One region of the Streptomyces sp. NBC_00090 genome, then DNA from elsewhere that is predicted to be linked to it. Evidence: riboswitches for the same ligand, from Rfam matches in the RefSeq annotation. Region 1 holds a riboswitch; each other region holds the start of a gene.
The links. Region 1 has a riboswitch for ZMP and ZTP ahead of OG361_RS03010 (phosphoribosylaminoimidazolecarboxamide formyltransferase). Riboswitches for the same ligand answer to the same signal wherever they lie in the genome.

Region 1 (6,473 bases):
TGGAAGGCCGCCTTCGTCCGGCAGAACTGCGGCAACGGCTGGTACCAGATCATCTCGCCGGACGCCGACCACCCCTACGTCGCCGAGGCGCAGGGGTACGGCATGGTCATCGCCGCCACCATGGCCGGCGCCGACCCCGACGCGAAGAAGATCTTCGACGGGCTCGTGAAGTGGAAGATCGACCACCCGTCCTCGATCAACCCGAACCTCCTCGCGGCCGAACAGGACGCCTCCTGCAAGAGCGTCAACGGCGGTGACGGCGCCACCGACGGCGACATGGACGTGGCGTACGGTCTGCTCCTCGCCGACAAGCAGTGGGGGAGCGCCGGCGCGTACGACTACAAGGACCTCGCGCTCAAGCACATCGCCGCGATCAAGAAGGACGAGCTCAACCCGACGACCAAGCTGCTGAAGCTCGGCGACTGGACCAGCTCCGGCGACCAGTACTACTACCTGTCCCGCACCTCGGACTGGATGGTCGACCACTTCCGCGCCTTCCGTACGGCCACGGGCGACACCGCCTGGGACGCGGTCCGCAGTGCCCACCAGACGCAGATCTCGCGCCTCCAGTCGACGTACGCCTCCGGCACCGGGCTGCTGCCCGACTTCGTCATCGACACGAACACCACCCCCCGGCCCGCCACGGGCCAGGTCCTGGAGGACCCCAACGACGGCGCGTACTGGTGGAACGCGTGTCGTACCCCCTGGCGCATCGCGGACGACGCGGTGACCAGCGGGGACGCCACGTCACTCGCGGCCGCGCGGAAACTGAACGGCTGGATCAAGACGAAGACCGGCGGCGACCCGAACAAGATCGCCATCGGCTACAAGCTCAACGGCACCCAGATCTCGGCGGGCAGCGAGGCCGCCTTCTTCGCGCCGTTCGCCGTGGCGGCGATGACCGACCCGTCCAGCCAGGCCTGGCTGGACGCCCTCTGGAACAAGATGCTGGCGACTCCCGTCGACACCAGCAGCTACTTCTCGGCCAGCATCCAGCTCCAGGTCATGATCACGGCCTCGGGGAACCACTGGGTCCCGTAGGGGACGCCCCGCCGATCAGTGGTGGAAGAGCCTCAGCCCGGTGCGCGCGAGCGTGATCCCGTGCTCGCGGCAGGCGTCCTCGACGTCGGTGGAACGGATCGACCCACCGGGTTCGGCGATGGAGGTGACGCCGTGCCGGTGCGCGTGGTCGACGTTGTCCCGGAAGGGCAGCGCGCCGTCCGAGGCGAACGCCACACCGGTCAGCTCCGCGAGCCACTCGCCGCGCTGCTCGTCGGTGAGGTCGGGGGCGGGCACGGACAGGGCCCCGGACAGGCGCGCGCGCTCGTCCGGGGTGAGGTCGCCCTCGACGAACCGGATCTGCCAGTTGATCCGGTCCTGCCGGCGGATGCCCGGCCGGAAGGCGAGCGCGCGGACGGCGGGGTGGCGGCGCAGCCACCACGTGTCGGTCTTCGCGCCCGCCAGCCGGGTGCAGTCCACCCGGGACTGTTGCCCGGCGCCGATCCCGAGCGTCGCCCCGCCGCGTACGTAGCAGACGGAGTTGGACTGGGTGTAGCGCAGCACCGCGAGTCCGAGCAGCAGGTCCTCCGCGGCCGCCGGCGTCAGCGCGCCGCACACGACGTCGTCGAGGAGGGCGGGGGAGATGGGCAGGTCGTCGCGCTGCTGGGTCAGCCGCACGCCGTACACCTCCCGGGCCTCGTGGCTCGGCGGGGTGAAGCTCTCGTCGGCCTCCATGACGAGGAAGCGGCCCCTCTTCTTCGCGCTCAGGGTCGCGACCGTGCCGGGAGCGAAGCCGGGGGCGATGACACCGTCGCAGACCACGCGGCTCAGCAGTTCGGCGAGTTCGGCGTCGACCGGGCGCGAGACGGCGGCGAAGTCGCCGTAGGAGGACTTCGGATCGGCGTCGCGGGCGCGCAGGTAGGCGCTGGTCAGTGCTCCGACCCGGTCGCGGTCGACGCCGTACAGCCCGGCGGTCACCTCGTCGACGGGCCCGGCCACCGCCGCGCCGGCGGGCGAGACGTGCTTGAAGGAGGCGGCGGCCGGCCGTCCCAGGACGCGGCTCGCCTCCCGGACCAGCTGCCAACTGTTCAGCGCGTCGAGAAGGTTGATGTAGGACGGGCTGCCGTTCACCACCCGGACCGGCCGACTCCCGGACGCCACCGGCGCGGTGGTCGCCTCCCGCTGCTGGGGGTTGATTCCGTAACGCAGTTCCATCTCCAGGCCTCCTGGGTCAGCGGGACATCACTGACGCAGGCGCCCAGGCGGTCGACGCGCACGCGGGAAAGACGGGGGTGACTGCCGCTCCCCGGTGGTGATCCACCTTCGCCAGTCGCGGCCGGGCACGATGCTACCCGTACGGAACGACGACGGCGCGCCGCACCCCCCGTGGGGGAAGTGCGGCGCGCCGCCGTGCTGTTGGCGCCGGGAGGATCAGACCGCCGGAGCCGGGAAGGTCGGGTACTCCACGCCGGAGACGTGCTGCACGACGCGGATGACCTGGCACGAGTAGCCGAACTCGTTGTCGTACCACAGGTAGAGGATCGCGTTGTCGCCGTCGACCTTGGTCGCGCCGGCGTCCACGATCGACGCGTGGCGCGAGCCGACGAAGTCCATGGAGACGGCGTCGGGGGCCGTGGTGAAGTCGATCTGGCGCTTCAGCGGCGAGTGCAGCGAGACGTCGCGGAGGTACTCGAGGACCTCCGCGCGGGTGGTCTCGCGGCCCAGGCGCAGGCTCAGGATCGCGATCGAGACGTCCGGCACCGGCACGCGGATCGAGCTGCCGGTGATCGGGGCCTTGAGCTCCGGCAGCGCCTTGGCGACGGCCGAGGCGGCACCGGTCTCGGTGATCACCATGTTGAGCGGCGCGGAACGGCCGCGGCGGTCGGCCTTGTGGTAGTTGTCCAGCAGGTTCTGGTCGTTCGTGAACGAGTGGACCGTCTCCACGTGGCCGCGCAGCACGCCGTACTCGTCGTCCATGGCCTTCAGCGGCGGGACGATGGCGTTGGTGGTGCACGAGGCGCAGGAGAGGATCTGCTCGTCCGGCTTGACCGTCTCGTGGTTGACGCCGTGCACGATGTTCGGCACGTCACCCTTGCCGGGCGCGGTCAGGACGACCTTGTCGATGCCGGGGCGCAGGTGCTTGGAGAGGCCCTCGCGGTCGCGCCACTTGCCGGTGTTGTCGATGAGGATGGCGTTGTCGATGCCGTACGCCGTGTAGTCGACCTCGGAGGGGTCGTTGGCGTAGATCACCTTGATCGTGTTGCCGTTGGCGACGATGGTGCTGTTGGCCTCGTCGACCGTGATCGTGCCCTGGAACTGGCCGTGGATGGAGTCGCGGCGCAGCAGCGAGGCGCGCTTCACGAGGTCCTGGTCGCCACCGCCGCGGACGACGATCGCGCGCAGGCGCAGACCGTTGCCGGAGCCGGCCTTCTCGATGAGGAGGCGGGCGACGAGGCGGCCGATGCGGCCGAAGCCGTAGAGGACGACGTCACGCCCGTCACGGCGCTCGATCTTGTTCTCACCCGTGGCACCGGCGACGGCCTCGGCGGTGAAGTCCGCCACCGAGAGACCGCGGTCGTCGGTCTTGTACTCGGCGGCCAGCATGCCGATGTCGATCTGGGACGGGCCCAGGTCGAGGGTGGTGAGGGTCTGGAGGAACGGGAGCGTCTCGGTGACCGAGAGCTCCTCGCCGTCGATCTGCCGGGCGAAGCGGTGGGTCTTGAGGATGCTGACCACCGACTTGTTCACCAGGGAGCGGCTGTGGACCAGGACGGTTATGTCCTGCTCCCGGTGCAGCTTCCCGATGATCGGGATCATCGACTCCGCGATCTCCTCGCGGTTCTTCCAGCTGGTGAACGAGTCGTCATTGACAGTCACAAGTTTATCTTTCGAGCTAGGCGGCGCTCATATGGTAACCCCCGGCCGGTTTGATCAATCAAGGGGTGCCGAACCGTACGATGGACGGCGTCGGGATCCGCCGCAGAGCGGGCCCGCCCTACCTTGATGCGGGGGCATGGTGGTGAAGTTCGGGCTGCTCGGTTCACTCGTGGTCCACGACGGGACGGAGCCGCGGCCGGTCACCGGCCCCAAGGTCCGCATCCTCCTCGCCGCACTGCTCCTCGACGCCGGCCGCACCGTCCCCAGGGACACGCTCAAAGCGGCCCTCTGGGGCGACTCGGTCCCCGCCAGCGCCGACGCCTCCCTCGCCAACCACCTCACCCGGCTGCGCAGGGTCCTCGCGGACAGCGACGGGACCGCGGTCACGGGCCGGGCCGCCCCGGCCGACGGCGGGACCGAGGGACGCCTGCGCACCGTGGCCCCCGGCTACCGGCTCCACGTCCGCGAGGGCGAGCTCGACGCCGACGTGTTCGAGACCCGGATCCGGGCCGCCCGGCAGGCGCACGAGCGGGAGGAGTGGGAGGCCGTCCTGCGCGAGACCGCCGCCGCCATGAGCCTGTGGCGCGGCACGCCCCTGGCGGACCTGGCCCCCTTCTCCGAGACCGAGGGGCCCGCCCTCCGCGTCCACCAGCTCCTGGAGGCGCGCCTCCAGGCCCTGGAGTGGAGCTGCGACGCCGAGCTCCACCTGGGACGGCACCACGACCTGATCCCCCAGCTGACCACCCTCGCGGCGGAGCAACCGCTGCGCGAGGGGTTCCACCAGCGGCTCATGCTGGCCCTGCACCGCTCCGGCCGCCAGGCCGAGGCCTTCTCCGTCTTCCACCGGCTGCGCCGGAACCTGGTCGACCAGCTCGGTACGGAACCGGGAGCCGCCGTCCAGCAGGCCCACCAGGAGGTGCTCGCGGGAGCCCCGGCACCCCGCCCGCGACCCCGCCCCCGACCCCGCCCGGAGCCGGCCCGCCCGCCCTTCCAGCTGCCCTGCGAGGGAGAGGCCTTCACCGGCAGGGAACCGGAGGCGGCGGCGCTGCGATCCCTGCTCACGGCGGATGCGCCCTCCCGGCCCGTGGTCATCTCCGGCATGGGAGGTGTGGGCAAGACCGCACTCGCCGTCCACGTCGCCCACCGCGTCCGCGAGGCCTACCCGGACGGCGCCCTCTTCGCCGATCTGCGCGGCTACTGCGTCGGCGGCGCCCGCACGGCCCACGAGCTGCTCGCCCGCTTCCTGTCGGACCTGGGCGTACGCCACGACAGCCTGCCCGACGACACGGACGACCGGGCCCTCCTCTTCCGGACCGCGCTCGCCGAGCGCCGCGTGCTGCTCGTCCTCGACAACGCGCGCAACGCCGCCCACGTGGCCGCTCTCCTCCCGGCCGGCGGCCCCAGCGCGGCCCTGATCACCAGCAGGCAGCTGCTCGCCGACCTGCCCGGCGCCGTCAAGGTCCCCCTCGCCCCGCTGGCGGAGTCCGACCAGCACGCCCTCCTCGCGAGGCTCTGCGGCGAGGAGCGCGTACGGCGCGAGCCCGAGGCCCTCGCCGACATCATGACCGCGTGCGGGGGCCTGCCGCTGGCCCTGCACATCGTCGGCGGCCGGCTGGCGTCCCGGCCCGCGTGGCCCCTCGCCCTCCTCGCCAAGCGGCTCACCCCCCACCAGGGCCGGCTGGAGACCCTCGCCATGGGCACCGTCGACGTCCAGCGGACCTTCGCGATGAGCTACGTGGCCATGCGCGACAGCGACGAGCCCCTCGAACGCGAGGCGGCCAGGGCCTTCCGGCTGCTCGGCCGCCTGTGGGCGGGCCACCCCGTCACCCCGCAGGCCACCGCGGCGCTCCTGGACGTCACGGAGGTCCGCGCCGCCGCCCTCCTCGACGTCCTGGCCGACGCCCACCTCCTCCTCGACCCGGAGCCCGACCGGTACGCCTTCCACGACCTGCTCGGCGAGTACGCGGCGCAGCGGGGAGAGGAGGAGGAGACCCCGGAGGACCGGCGGGCCGCCGTCCTGCGCATCCTCTCCTGGTACGTCGAGGCCGTCGCGGCCGCGTCCCTCGCGGCCACCGGCGAGACGCAGTCCCCGCCGCCGCTGGACGCCGAGGGCCGGGGCGGCGGCCTGACCCCCGTGTCGCTGCCGGAGTTCGCCGACGACGACGAGGCGATCCGCTGGAGCGCGCGGGAACTCCCCGCCGTCCAGGACGCGATCACCCTCGCCGGGGAGCTGGGCCGCTCCGACATGGCCTGGCGGCTCGCGGTGGGCCTCTTCGGCTACGCCGCCACGCACTGGTGGACGGGGGAGTGGGACGCCTGCCTGGAGCAGGCGATGGAGATCGCGCGCGCCCGGGACGACCGGCTCGGGCAGGCCTGGCTGCACCGGCGGATGGCCGTCGCCCACGGCATGGCGTTCCGCAACGACGCCTGTCTCGAACACCTCGGGACGGCCCTGGAGTTCTTCACCCAGCGCGGCGACCTGGCGGCCCGGGCCTCCATCCTCGGCAACCTGGCCGCCGTGTACCTGCAGATGGAGGACGCCGATCAGGCGCTCGTGCACGCCGAGCTCTCCCGCGACCTGTACCGGATGAGCGGGA
Region 2 (6,473 bases), 8.2 Mb from region 1:
GATGGTCGCCCGTTTCCAGAACGGGGACGTGCCCGTCTTCCTCCTCTCGCTCAAGGCCGCCGGGACCGGTCTCAACCTCACCCGCGCCGAGCACGTCGTCCACTACGACCGCTGGTGGAACCCGGCCGTGGAGGCGCAGGCCACCGACCGCGCGTACCGGATCGGGCAGGACCGTCCGGTGCAGGTGCACCGGCTGATCGCCGAAGGCACGATCGAGGACCGGATCGCCGCCATGCTCGACCGCAAGCGGGAGCTGGCCGACTCCGTCCTCGGGACGGGCGGGGACGCTCCGCCGGAACTGACCGAAATGACCGATGCGGAACTGGCGGAGCTGGTACGGCTGCGAGGGGACGGACGATGAGCGTGTACGGACACGGGGGCGACGAGCGGACGTTCGAGGCGCTGCCGCCCGCGAAGGGCGCGGCGTTCGCCAGGACCTGGTGGGGCCTGGCGTGGCTGAAGGCGCTGGAGGACACCGCGCTCGACGGCCAGCAGCTCAAGGCCGGGCGCCGGCACGCGCGCGCGGGGGCGGTGGGCGCGGTGTCGGTGCGCCCCGGCCGGATCACGGCGATCGTCAAGGACCGCGACGGCACGGCGCACCGCAGCGACGTGCTGGTGCGGGAGTTCTCGGAGGAGGAGTGGGAGCGGCTGCTCGACCTGGCGGTGGACAGCGCGGGGCACATCGCGGCGCTCCTCGACCGCGAGATGCCGCCGCACCTCGTGGAGGACGCGGCGGTGGCCGGGCTGGACCTGCTGCCGGGGATCGGCGATCTCGACCCGGAGTGCGGCTGCGAGGCCTGGGACCACTGCCCGCACACCTCGGCGCTCTGCTACCAGGTGGCGCGGCTGCTCGACGAGGACCCGTTCGTGCTGCTGCTGATGCGGGGGCGCGGCGAGCGGACCCTCCTCGACCAGCTCCAGACGCGCAGCGCACGGCGGGCCTCGGCGCCTGCGGTACGCGACGGGCAGGACGGCTCCGGGGACGTTGCCGGTACGGACGGCGCCGGCGGCATGCCGGGCGTGTCGGCGGCGGAGGCGTACGCGGCGCGGGACATCCTGCCGCCGCTGCCCGCCCCTCCGGCGGCCCCGTCGGAGCCGGGCGAACCGCCCTCCCTGGACACGGAGACGGATCCGGAGCCGGGGGTCGATCCGGCGGCCCTGGAGTTCCTCGCGAAGGACGCGGCGACCCGCGCGCGGCGGATGCTCGTCACGGCGCTCGGCGACGGTCCGGGACTCGTGGAGCCGTCGCTGACGGTCGCTCAGGACGCGGTGCGGCTCGCCGTCGGCTCCCCCGCGCCGTGGGTCGCGACGCGGCTCGCCGCCGGTTCGGGCAGGACACGGGCGGATCTGGACGCGGCCACGCGCGCGTGGCGGTTCGGGGGTGCGGCCGCCCTCGCCGTACTGGAGGAGGAGTGGGCGCCGGACGCCGACACTCTCGCCCGTGCGGCGGCGCTGCTCGCGGAGGCCTGGGAGGACGGCGAACGGCCGGTGCTGCGGCGGGCGACGGGCGCGCGCTGGACCGTGGTCGGCGCGGAGGCGCAGTTGCGGCTCGGTACGGACGGCCGTTGGTGGCCGTACCGCAAAGCCGGTGCCCGCTGGTCCCCGGCGGGCCCGGCGGACCGCGATCCGGCGTCGGCGCTGGCCACGGCTCTCACGGCCGACACCGCCGGAGCCACTCAGACTGCCGGGGCCGGCAGCCCCTGACCTGCGGGCCACACCCGACCCACGGGACCCACCTGACCCACCTGACCCGGTGGACCCGGTGGACCCTCCGGAGCTACCGGAGTCGGTCCGTGAGCCTGCCGCCGGTTGCGGCGAGGCTGCAGGCCACGGTGTCCGAACCGAGGAGGTAGCTGGTGCGGAAGGGGTACTGGACGAAGGTGGTCCAGCGGGTGCCGAGCGGCTGCCGCGCGGCCTTGCGGCGGAGCGGCGCACGGCAGAGCTCCGTGGCCGCCTCCCGCACCTTCTGGTCGTCGGCGTAGGTGCCGGTCAGGCGTGGCCGGGCGACGAGTTCGGCGTGGTGCGGCGTGTCGCAGGCACGCCGGAGAGCCGTGCCCGGCGTGGCGCGGTCGATGTCGAAACACTCGCCGACCCGGAGCGCCTCGAACGAGACGGGCCGGGCGGGGGACGGCGTGCGCGGCGGAGCGGTGGAAGGCGCTGTCGAGGGCGCCGCGGGAGCGGCGCTCGCGGTGCGGGATGGCAGCGGAGAAGCGCTCTCCTCGCGCGCGGAGCTCTTCCCGGGTACCGACCGCGTCGGCGTGCCGGCCTCGGACGTGCCGGCCTCGGACGTGCCGGCCTCGGACGCCTCGGCCTCCGGCGTGTCGGCCGCGGGATTGCCGGTGGCCGGGGTGCCGGTGGCCGGCACACCGGTCGACGGCGTGTCGGCCATGGGAGTACGCGCCCTCAGCGCGTCCCCCTCGGCGACGACCGGGGACGGTACGGCCACCGGATCGCCACCCGCCCGGCCCTGGACCGCGCCCTCGTGCCCGTCCCATCCGCCGGCGAACGTGAACGCGCCCACGACGAGGGCGGCCACGAGCACCGGCACGAGCGGCACGCCGAACCGGCGGGCGCGCCGCGCGGCCGGACCCGGCCGGGGCACCCCGAGGCGTACGACACGCGACCAGGCCGCTGTGGTTGGCCGCTCGGCGGGGTGGGACGAGGACACGGCCGAGACACCGTCCGGACCGGGCGCGTCCGGCACGTCCGGCCGGCGGTCCGGCGGCGGAGAGACGGTCGGCGGGTGTGGCACGGACACCAGGGTTGCCTGTCGGCGGCCGTGTGGCGAGGGATCCGGGGCCGTCGAGCGCGGCCTGTACGGAATGGTGACCATCATCGGCCATACGTTGTCCGGCCATCGCCGGAAAACGCCCCTCTCGCCCCGGCCGTCGGAACGCCGACGCCCGACCCCGCCACCTCGCCGCTCCCCCGCACCCGGCCCTACCCCGACATCCCGCCGTCCCACCACGGGAGTCCTACAGACCCAACTGGCGCTCCGCGCCCTCGACCGTCTGGGCGAGGAGCACGGCGATGGTCATGGGGCCGACGCCGCCGGGGACCGGGGTGATGAGCGAGGCGCGCTCGGCGGCCGACGCGAAGTGGACGTCGCCGATGTTGCCCGGGTTGTAGCCGGCGTCGACGACGACCGCGCCCGGCTTGATGTCCTCGCCCTTGATGAAGTCGGCCTTGCCGACGGCGGCGACGAGGATGTCGGCCTCTCGTATGACGGAGGAGAGCTCCTTGGTGCGGGAGTGGCAGTAGGTGACGGTGGCGTCGCGGCCGAGGAGCAGCAGCCCGGCCGGCTTGCCGAGGATCGCACTGCGGCCCACGACGACGGCCCGCTTGCCGCTGAGTTCGACGTCGTACGCGTCGAGGAGGCGCATGATGCCGCCGGGCGTGCAGGAGACGAAACCGGGCAGCCCGAAGCCCATGGCGGCGAAGGAGGCCATGGTGACGCCGTCGACGTCCTTCTCGGGGGCGATGGCCTCGAAGGCGGCGCGCTCGTCGATGTGCGGGCCGACCGGGTGCTGGAGCAGGATGCCGTGCACCTCGGGGTCCTCGGAGAGCGCGGTGATCGCGGCGACGAGCTCCTCGGTCGTCGTGGCGGCGGGCAGCTCGACGTGCTTGGAGCGGATTCCGGCCTTCGCGCAGCGGTTCTGCTTCATCTTCACGTACGTCACGGAGGCCGGGTCCGCGCCGACCAGGACGGTCGCGAGACACGGCGTGACGCCGGTGCGGCGGGTGACCTCGGCGGCGCGGGCGGCGGTCTCCTCGACCGTACGGCGGGCGAGGGCCGTGCCGTCCATGAGGGTGGCGGTGCTGGTGGACATGGCAACTCCTGGGCGTCGTCTCTGACCGGTGGTTCGCCCAGGCGCACGGCATCGGCACGGCAGCACCGATCGGGTGCCGACCGCCCGGGCCGCTCCCCGGTGGTGATCCACCTCAAGCGCCAGTCACGGCCCGGGGCCCACTCTACGTGAGGGGTCGGGGACCGGTCCCGGACAGGGTGCATATGCCGAGGTGCCGGGGCGCTTGCCGACGGCCCCGCGCGCGCACGACGATGGGCCCGACTACCGGGACGACCTCGACGGGGAGGCCGAGTTGAGCGATGCGTGGGTGGCCGGGACGACGGCTCAGACGCACACACGGACGGCCGCCGGCTCCGGCCCGGCGCGGCCGCTGGTCGCCGCCTCGTGGCGGCGCTCCGTACGGGCCCGGGTAAGCCAGGAGGGCGCGGCGCGGGTCGAGCTGGACGAGGACGAACTCGCCGAGCACCGTGACGGCCATCCGCTGTCGGCGGCGATGCCGGTGATCCGTGAGCTGATGGGGGCCTACGCGACGGACGGCGAGCATCTCCTCGCGGTCTGCGACGCCGCCGGGCGGATGCTCTGGGTGGAGGGCCATCCGGGCACCCTGCGCAAGGCCCGCGCGATGAACTTCGTGGCCGGAGCCCGCTGGTCGGAGTCGGCGGCCGGGACGAACGCGCCCGGGACCGCGATCGCCGTCGACCGTCCGGTGCAGGTCGTCGCCGCCGAGCACTTCCGGCGACCGGTGCGGGCCTGGACGTGCGCCGCCGCACCCCTGCACGATCCGCACACCGGGCGGGTGATCGGCGCGGTCGACATCACGGGTGGCGACGGGCTCGCGCATCCGCACAGCCTCGGCTTCGTCCAGGCGGTGGCACGGGCGGCCGAGTCCCAACTGGCGCTGGTCGGGCCGGCCCCCCGGGCCGACCGGCTCAGGCTCTCGGCGCTCGGCCGCGACGAGGCCGTGCTCTCGGTGGGCGGGCGGCGGCTGCGCCTGAGCCGCCGCCACAGCGAGATCCTGGTGGTCCTCGCGCACCGCCCCGAGGGCGTGGGCGGCGACGAACTCCTGACACTGCTGTACGAGGACGAGTCGGTGACTCCGGTGACACTGCGGGCGGAGCTGTCCCGGCTCCGCTCGCTGCTCGGTCCCGACGTGCTGCGTTCGCGCCCGTACCGGCTGGCGGGGCCGGTGGACGCGGACTTCGCCACCGTCGACCGGCGGCTCGCCTCGGGGGCCGTCTCGGCGGCGGCCGGCGAGTACGCGGGCCCGCTGCTTCCGGCGTCGCTCGCGCCCGGGGTCGTACGGCTGCGGGAGCGGCTCGCGGACCGGCTGCGGGCCGCGCTGGTGGACCGGGGCGATCCGGGGCTGCTCGCGGACTGGGCGTACAGCTCCTGGGGCGAGGAGGACGTGGTGGTCTGGCGGGCACTGTGCTCGGCGGTGCCCGCTCCTCAACTCCCGCCCGTACGGGCACGGCTCGACTCCCTGGAGACGGAACTGTCCTCCGGTGCAACGGGATTGCAACGTACGGGTCCGCAGACTCGGCCATGAGCGCCGGCCAGGGACGGCCGGCGCGTCCCAGGGAGGCCATGCCCATGACCCGTTACGCCGCACCCGGTACCGAGGGCGCGATCATGTCGTACGAGGCCCGCTACGACCACTGGATCGGAGGCGAGTACGTCGCCCCGGCGCGCGGCCGCTACTTCGAGAACCCGAGCCCCGTCGACGGCCGCGCCTTCACCGAGGTCGCCCGAGGCACCGCCGAGGACGTGGATCGCGCCCTCGACGCGGCGCACGCCGCGGCACCGGGGTGGGGCCGGACGGCGCCGGCGGAGCGCGCGACCGTCCTGCTGAGGATCGCGGACCGGATGGAGAGCAACCTGGAGGCGCTCGCCGTCGCGGAGAGCTGGGACAACGGCAAGCCCGTCCGGGAGACCCTCGCCGCCGACATCCCGCTGGCGATCGACCACTTCCGCTACTTCGCGGGGGCGCTGCGGGCCCAGGAGGGCGCGCTGAGCGAGATCGACGACGACACCGTCGCGTACCACTTCCACGAGCCGCTGGGCGTGGTCGCTCAGATCATCCCGTGGAACTTCCCGATCCTCATGGCGGTCTGGAAACTGGCCCCGGCGCTTGCCGCGGGCAACGCGGTGATCCTCAAGCCCGCCGAACAGACCCCGGCCTCGGTGCACTTCTGGCTCAGCCTGGTCGCGGACCTGCTGCCGCCGGGCGTCCTGAACATCGTCAACGGCTTCGGCGAGGAGGCCGGCAAGCCGCTCGCCTCCTCACCGCGGGTGGCGAAGATCGCCTTCACCGGCGAGACGTCGACGGGCCGCCTGATCATGGGGTACGCCGCCGAGAACCTCAAGCCGGTCACCCTCGAACTCGGCGGCAAGTCCCCGAACATCTTCTTCGACGACGTGTGGGCGGCGGACGACGACTTCCGGGACAAAGCCCTCGAAGGCTTCACGATGTTCGCCCTCAACCAGGGCGAGGTCTGCACCTGCCCGTCGCGTGCCCTCGTCCAGCGAGGCCACTACAGCGAGTTCCTGGAGGCGGCGATCGCCCGCACGGAACGGATCGTCCCGGGCCACCCCCTGGACACGGCGACGATGATCGGCGCACAGGCCTCCTCCGAGCAGCTCCGGAAGATCCTCTCCTACCTGGAG
Region 3 (6,473 bases), 4.8 Mb from region 1:
GGGCGTTGCCGGCGTGGGCGTGGGTGTCGGAGCGGGCGTCGGCGGTGTGGGCGTGGCTGCGGGAGCGGTGGCGGGCGCTGGTGGCGGGCCTGACCGGCGTGCTGATCGTGCTGGTGCTCACCCCTCCCGTGCGCGCCGCGGTGGCGGACTGGTTCGGCTTCGGCGGGGTCGCCGTGCGGTACGACCCGGACGGCCGCCACGCTCCGCCCGGCGCGTCGGTGCCGGGGTGCCCCGACCCGGTCCCCCTGGCGGAGGCCGGGCGCAGGGCGGGCTTCGAACCGCTGGTGCCGGGCGCGCTCGGCCCGCCCGACGCGGTCGCGGTGACGGGGTCGGCCGAGCGGGGCCGGGCGGTGATCAGCCTGTGCTGGCACGACGGGGAGAGATCGGTCCGGCTGGACGAGTTCCCGGCCCGCCTGGACATCGGCTTCGCCAAGCAGGTGACGACGCGGCCGAGGTGGGTGGACCTCCCGGACGGCGCGCAGGGCTACTGGTTCGCGGAGCCCCATCTGCTGACCTTCCCGATGACGGACGGGACGGGCGCGGCCTGGACCCATGAGGTCCGGACGGCGGGCCCCACGCTCCTCTGGACGAGGAGCGGGGGCGCGCTCACCTTCCGCCTGGAAGGCATACCGGACCCGGAGCAGGCCCGCCGGACGGCGGAATCGGTCGGCTGAGGACCGGCCTGACCCGGGCGGACCGGGGTCAGGCCGGGAGGACCGGGTCAGGTCGGGCAGACCGGGGTCAGGTCGGGCAGACCGGGGTCAGGTCGGGAGGCCCGGGGCCGGGTAGGCGGTGAGGAGGTCGGCGACCTCCGCGCGGATCGCGCCGAGCGCGTCCTCGTCGCCCGTGCCGGCCGCGGCGACACCGCGGTCGATCCACTCCGCGACCTGGGCCATGTGCTCCGTGCCGAGGCCTCGGGAGGTGAGCGACGGGGTGCCGATGCGGACACCGGAGGGGTCGAAGGGCTTCCGGGGGTCGTAGGGGACGGTGTTGTAGTTCACGACGATCCCGGCCCGGTCGAGGGCCTTCGCGGCGATCTTGCCCGGGACCTCCTTGGGGGTGAGGTCCATCAGGATCAGGTGGTTGTCGGTGCCACCGGAGACCAGATCGAAGCCGCGGGCGAGGAGCGCCTCGGCGAGTGCCTTGGCGTTGGCGACGACGGCGTGGGCGTAGGCACGGAAGGAGGGCTGGGCCGCCTCGTGGAGGGCGACGGCGATGGCCGCGGTGGTCTGGTTGTGCGGGCCGCCCTGGAGGCCGGGGAAGACGGCCTTGTCGAGGGCCTTGGCGTGCTCCTCGCGGGACATCAGCATCGCGCCGCGCGGGCCGCGCAGGGTCTTGTGGGTGGTCGTGGAGATCACGTCGACGTGCGGGACCGGGGACGGGTGGGCGCCGCCCGCGATGAGGCCGGCGATGTGGGCGACGTCGGCGACGAGCACGGCGCCGGCCTCGCGGGCGATCTCGCCGAAGGCGGCGAAGTCGATCGTGCGGGGCAGCGCGGTGCCGCCGCAGAAGATCACCTTCGGGCGCTCCTTGAGGGCGAGCTCGCGGACCTCGTCGAGGTCGATGAGGCCCGTGTCCCGGCGTACGCCGTACTGGACGCCCCGGAACCACGTGCCGGTGGCGGAGACGCCCCAGCCGTGGGTGAGGTGGCCGCCCATCGGCAGGGCCATGCCCATGACGGTGTCGCCGGGCTCGGCGAAGGCGAGGTAGACGGCGAGGTTGGCCGGGGAGCCGGAGTAGGGCTGGACGTTGGCGTGGTCGACGCCGAAGAGCGCCTTGGCGCGCTCGACGGCGAGGGTCTCGACCCGGTCGATGTTCTGCTGGCCCTCGTAGTAGCGGCGGCCGGGGTAGCCCTCGCTGTACTTGTTCTGGAGGACGGTGCCGGAGGCTTCGAGGACGGCGGCGGAGACGTAGTTCTCGCTGGGGATGAGGCGGAGCGTCTCGCCCTGGAGCCGCTCCTCGGCGCCGACGAGGGCGGCGAGCTCGGGGTCGGCGGCGGCGAGGGCGGGGTGCTGCTGGGGCACGGTCACGGTGGTGTCCTCCGGGCGTTGCGGCGGGTCCCGGGACACTGCGGGTGAGGCGCGGCGCCACGCGGGACTGTCGGGTCCCGTGACGCCCAGGCGAGCGGCGCCCCGTGTGGTCTGCCGCGCACGGCTCCCCCGGGGTCGCTTCCCCGTACGCCAGTCGCCGTGCGTGTTTGAAGACTAGCTGGCGCGCCGCCGCCGAGGTTTCCCCTTCCGGCATGCGAGCGACGATAAGAAGGGGGGCCACGAGCCACCCACCGGGCCGCAGGACGAACGGAGATCCCGTGTCGAGGACGCAAGACGCGATCGCTTCCGCGGAGGCGCACAGCGCTCACAACTACCACCCCCTTCCGATCGTCGTCACCTCGGCGGACGGGGCCTGGATGACCGATGTCGAGGGGCGCCGCTACCTCGACATGCTCGCCGGATACTCGGCGCTCAACTTCGGGCACGGCAACCGACGGCTGATCGACGCCGCGAAGGCGCAGCTGGAGCGGGTGACGCTGACCTCGCGCGCCTTCCACCACGACCGCTTCGCCGATTTCTGTACGCAGCTGGCGGAGTTGTGCGGCAAGGAGGTGGTGCTGCCGATGAACACGGGGGCGGAGGCGGTCGAGACGGCCGTGAAGACCGCCCGGAAGTGGGGGTACGAGGTGAAGGGCGTGCCGGACGGGCACGCGAAGATCGTGGTCGCGGGGAACAACTTCCACGGCCGGACGACGACGATCGTCAGCTTCTCCACGGACCACGAGGCGCGGGACCACTTCGGCCCGTACACACCGGGGTTCGAGATCGTTCCGTACGGGGACCTCACAGCGCTCGAAGCGGCGGTCACCGAGAACACCGTGGCGGTGCTGCTCGAACCGATCCAGGGCGAGGCGGGCGTGCTCGTTCCGCCGGCCGGTTACCTGCCGGGCGTGCGGGAGCTGACGCGCCGGCGGAACGTGCTGTTCATGGCGGACGAGATCCAGTCGGGCCTGGGCCGGACCGGGAAGACCTTCGCGTGCGAGCACGAGGGTGTGGTGCCGGATGTGTACATCCTGGGGAAGGCGCTGGGCGGCGGTGTGGTGCCGGTGTCGGCGGTGGTGGCCGACCGTTCGGTGCTCGGCGTGTTCCGGCCGGGTGAGCACGGGTCGACGTTCGGCGGGAATCCGCTGGCCTGCGCGGTGGCCCTGGAGGTGATCGCGATGCTGCGGACGGGCGAGTTCCAGGAGCGGGCGGCGGAGCTGGGCGAGCACCTCCACGCCGAGCTGGGGCTGCTCGTGGGCGGCGGGGCGGTGGAGGCGGTGCGCGGGCGCGGCCTGTGGGCCGGGGTGGACATCGCGCCGGCCCGGGGCACGGGCCGGGAGATCTCGGAGCGGCTGATGGAGCGCGGGGTCCTGGTGAAGGACACGCACGGGTCGACGATCAGGATCGCGCCGCCGCTGGTCATCTCGAAGGAGGATCTGGACTGGGGCCTGGAGCAGCTGAGGGGCGTGCTGTCGGACTGACGGGCTCCGTTTCGGAAGGGGGCGGAGGCGTGTCCGTACCGGCCGAGGCGGGGCAACTCGGGCCATTGACACGGCAGTTGGTCTAGGCCAATGATGCCGCCATGCCGAGACTCCGTCTGCGTCACGCCGTGCGTGCCGCGCTCGCCGCCCTCGTCCCCCTCGCGCTCCTCGGCGCGTTCACGGGACCCGCCCACTCCGCCCCGAAGGCGGCCTGGCCCGAGCCCGTCCCGGTGGTCTCCCACGTCGAGACCACCGACCCGGTCGTCTTCATCACCATCGACGACGGCTGGTACCACGACCCCGCGGCGGCGAAGCTGCTGCTCGACCGCCGGGTGCCCGCCTCGCTCTTCCTGCTCCCGGGCGCCTACTCGTACGACTCCGGCTACTTCCACACCCTGCTGAACCAGGGCCGCTCCCGCGTCGAGAACCACACCGTCAACCACCCGGACCTCACCACGCTCGACGCCGCCGGCCAGAAGGCGGAGGTCTGCGGGGCCCGCGACCAGCACCTCGCCCAGTTCGGCGACGGCCCGCGACTGCTGCGCCCGCCGTACGGCACGTACGACGCGACGACCAGGACCGCCGCCCGCGCCTGCGGGGCGAAGGCCCTGGTGACGTGGACGTACGACCTCACCAGCTGGGGCCAGTGGACCCCGCCGACGCCGACCCTCAAGGCCGGCGACATCATCCTGCTGCACTTCAACGAGACCCTGGAGCAGGATCTGAAGCGGGCCCTCGACCTGGCCGAGGCGGCCGGCCTCAAGCCCGCACCGCTGAGGGAGTACGTCCCCGAGTAGGCGCCCCCGACGTCCGTGGCGCCAGTGACGTCCGTGGCGCCCCTGGCACCCCTGACGTCCGTGCCGTCCCTGGCACCCCTGACGTCCCTGGCGTCCCTGGCATCCCTGCCGTCCCTGCCGTCCCTGGCGCCCGTGCCTTCCCTGGCGGCCCCTAGAGGATCACGTGCGGGAGGAAGCGGGCGTACTCGTCGGTGACGAGGCCCGCCGACTCCCGGATCCCGAGCCCCGCCGCCTCGTTCTCGACGACCCATGCGCCGAGCACCACCCGGTTGCCGTCGAAGTCGGCCAGCGGGGCCAGCTCCTGGTAGCAGCAGGCCTCCCCGTCCCGTGCGAAGGGCTCCGTACCGGCCTCGTGCAGGGTGACGCCCGCGCCCTCGCGGCCGAGCAGCGGCTTGGCGGCCCACCCCGTCGTCGTGGCGAGTTCGCGCGGGCCGTCGAGGTAGGCGGGGAGCAGGTTCGGGTGGCCCGGGTAGAGCTCCCACAGGATCGCGAGCAGCGCCTTGTTGGAGAGGAGCATCTTCCAGGCGGGCTCGATCCAGCAGGTGGTGCCGGTCCCGCCGCCGTTGTCGAGGGTGTCGAGGACGTACCGCCCGAAGCGGTCGGTGGTCAGCCACTCCCACGGGTAGAGCTTGAAGCAGCTGCGGATGAAGCGGAGCCGGTCGTCGACGAACCGGCGCGAGAGCCGGTCCCAGCCGATCCGCTCGACGGAGAGCGCCTCCGTGTCGAGCCCGGCCTGCTGGGCGGTCTCGCGCAGGTACGCGACCGTCATCAGGTCCTCGCCGAGCTCGTCGCCGTCCGAGTGGACGAAGTGGACGGGGCCGGGCGGCAGCAGCGGCGCCTGCCGCTTCCAGGCGTCGACGAGCCGCTCGTGAAGGGAGTTCCACTGGTCGGCGCCGGGGAACCGCTCCTCCATCCAGAACCACTGCGGGCTCGCGGCCTCCACGAGCGAGGTGGGGGTGTCGGCGTTGTACTCCAGCATCTTGGCCGGGCCCGTACCGTCGTAGCGCAGGTCGAACCGCCCGTAGAGGGAGGGGAGTTCGGCCCGTCGCCGCCAGGACTCGGCGACCAGGGACGCGAGCTTCGGATGGACGATCCCGAGCTCGGCGAACCGGTCCCGCTCGACGATGTGCGCGGCCGCCGCCAGGCACATCGCGTGCAGCTCCTCGACGACCTCTTCCAGGGCCTCGACCTCGGGCAGGGTGAAGGAGTAGTACGCGCTCTCGTCCCAGTACGGGCGCAGCGAATCGTCCGGGTAGCGGGTCAGCGGGTAGATGACCCCCTGCTCCTCGACGATCCGCTGCCAGTCGGGCCGGGGCTCGATGGTGTGCCGCTTCATGTGCCGGGCCTTCCTCAGCCGCCGCCGGAGCCCGAACAGCCGAAGCCGCCGGTGTCGACGGCCGCCTTGCTGAAGCTGCCGCCGCTCACCTTGCCGCTCCGGACGGCACCGCCGTAGTAGTACGAGCCCCGGTGCGTGGTGCCGTCATCGTCGTCGTCGCCGCCACCGCTCTCGCACTGGTAGCTGGGCAGCTCTTCACGGGTCAGCGGGTCGACACACCGCTTGTCCGGTTCCGAACCGCACGCGGTGATCGTCGCCGCGAGCACGCCCATCCCGCCGAGCACCACCGTGCTCGACCTCAGCCTCCGCATGTCCGTCGCCTCCCCTTCGCGGTCGTGGCCGTCGTGGCCACGACAGTCGCGACCGCACAGTGTAGGCCGGTGATTTCCGGCCTCACGCCCTAGAGTCGTTTCGTGCTTCTCGGGATGATTTGTGCGCTTGCTTCGGCCTTCTGCTTCGGCGCGGCCTCTGTCTTCCAGGCGATGGCGGCCCGTGCCACGGAGCCGGGGACGGGCGGGGGCGTCGACGTCGCCCTGATGTGGAGGGCGCTGCGGCAGTGGCGCTATATCGCCGGTCTCGGGATGGACGCCCTGGGCTTCGCGCTGCAGATCGTGGCGCTGCGGACGCTGCCCATCTACGCGGTGGGCGCGGCGCTCGCCGCGAGCTTGGCCGTCACGGCGGTCATCGCCTCGCGGCTGCTCCATGTGCGGCTGAGCCGGGTGGAGTGGGCGGCCGTCGCCGTGGTGTGTGCGGGGCTCGCGATGCTGGCGTTCGCCTCGGGGAAGGAGGGCCACGAGGACGGCTCGGAGGCACTGCGGTGGGCGCT

Region 2: another riboswitch for ZMP and ZTP. It lies ahead of OG361_RS39265 (bifunctional 5,10-methylenetetrahydrofolate dehydrogenase/5,10-methenyltetrahydrofolate cyclohydrolase); the one in region 1 lies ahead of OG361_RS03010 (phosphoribosylaminoimidazolecarboxamide formyltransferase).
Region 3: another riboswitch for ZMP and ZTP. It lies ahead of glyA (serine hydroxymethyltransferase); the one in region 1 lies ahead of OG361_RS03010 (phosphoribosylaminoimidazolecarboxamide formyltransferase).

Annotation. Positions count from the first base shown of each region.
Region 1 covers NZ_CP108224.1:671,101-677,573, reverse strand. Annotated here, with positions in the region: gene OG361_RS03015 (glycosyl hydrolase family 8) at 1-1,041, shown strand, start outside; gene OG361_RS03010 (phosphoribosylaminoimidazolecarboxamide formyltransferase) at 1,057-2,214, opposite strand; ZMP/ZTP riboswitch at 2,249-2,343, opposite strand; gene OG361_RS03005 (glyceraldehyde-3-phosphate dehydrogenase) at 2,431-3,876, opposite strand; gene OG361_RS03000 (AfsR/SARP family transcriptional regulator) at 4,013-6,473, shown strand, end outside.
Region 2 covers NZ_CP108224.1:8,872,690-8,879,162, reverse strand. Annotated here, with positions in the region: gene OG361_RS39280 (DEAD/DEAH box helicase) at 1-361, shown strand, start outside; gene OG361_RS39275 (SWF or SNF family helicase) at 358-1,704, shown strand; gene OG361_RS39270 (hypothetical protein) at 1,778-2,752, opposite strand; gene OG361_RS39265 (bifunctional 5,10-methylenetetrahydrofolate dehydrogenase/5,10-methenyltetrahydrofolate cyclohydrolase) at 2,976-3,830, opposite strand; ZMP/ZTP riboswitch at 3,859-3,967, opposite strand; gene OG361_RS39260 (GAF domain-containing protein) at 4,102-5,355, shown strand; gene OG361_RS39255 (aldehyde dehydrogenase family protein) at 5,400-6,473, shown strand, end outside.
Region 3 covers NZ_CP108224.1:5,494,551-5,501,023, reverse strand. Annotated here, with positions in the region: gene OG361_RS24730 (hypothetical protein) at 1-674, shown strand, start outside; gene glyA (serine hydroxymethyltransferase) at 762-2,030, opposite strand; ZMP/ZTP riboswitch at 2,108-2,198, opposite strand; gene rocD (ornithine--oxo-acid transaminase) at 2,309-3,514, shown strand; gene OG361_RS24715 (polysaccharide deacetylase family protein) at 3,616-4,311, shown strand; gene OG361_RS24710 (glutathionylspermidine synthase family protein) at 4,463-5,647, opposite strand; gene OG361_RS24705 (hypothetical protein) at 5,662-5,958, opposite strand; partial or broken gene OG361_RS24700 (hypothetical protein) at 6,073-6,473, shown strand, end outside.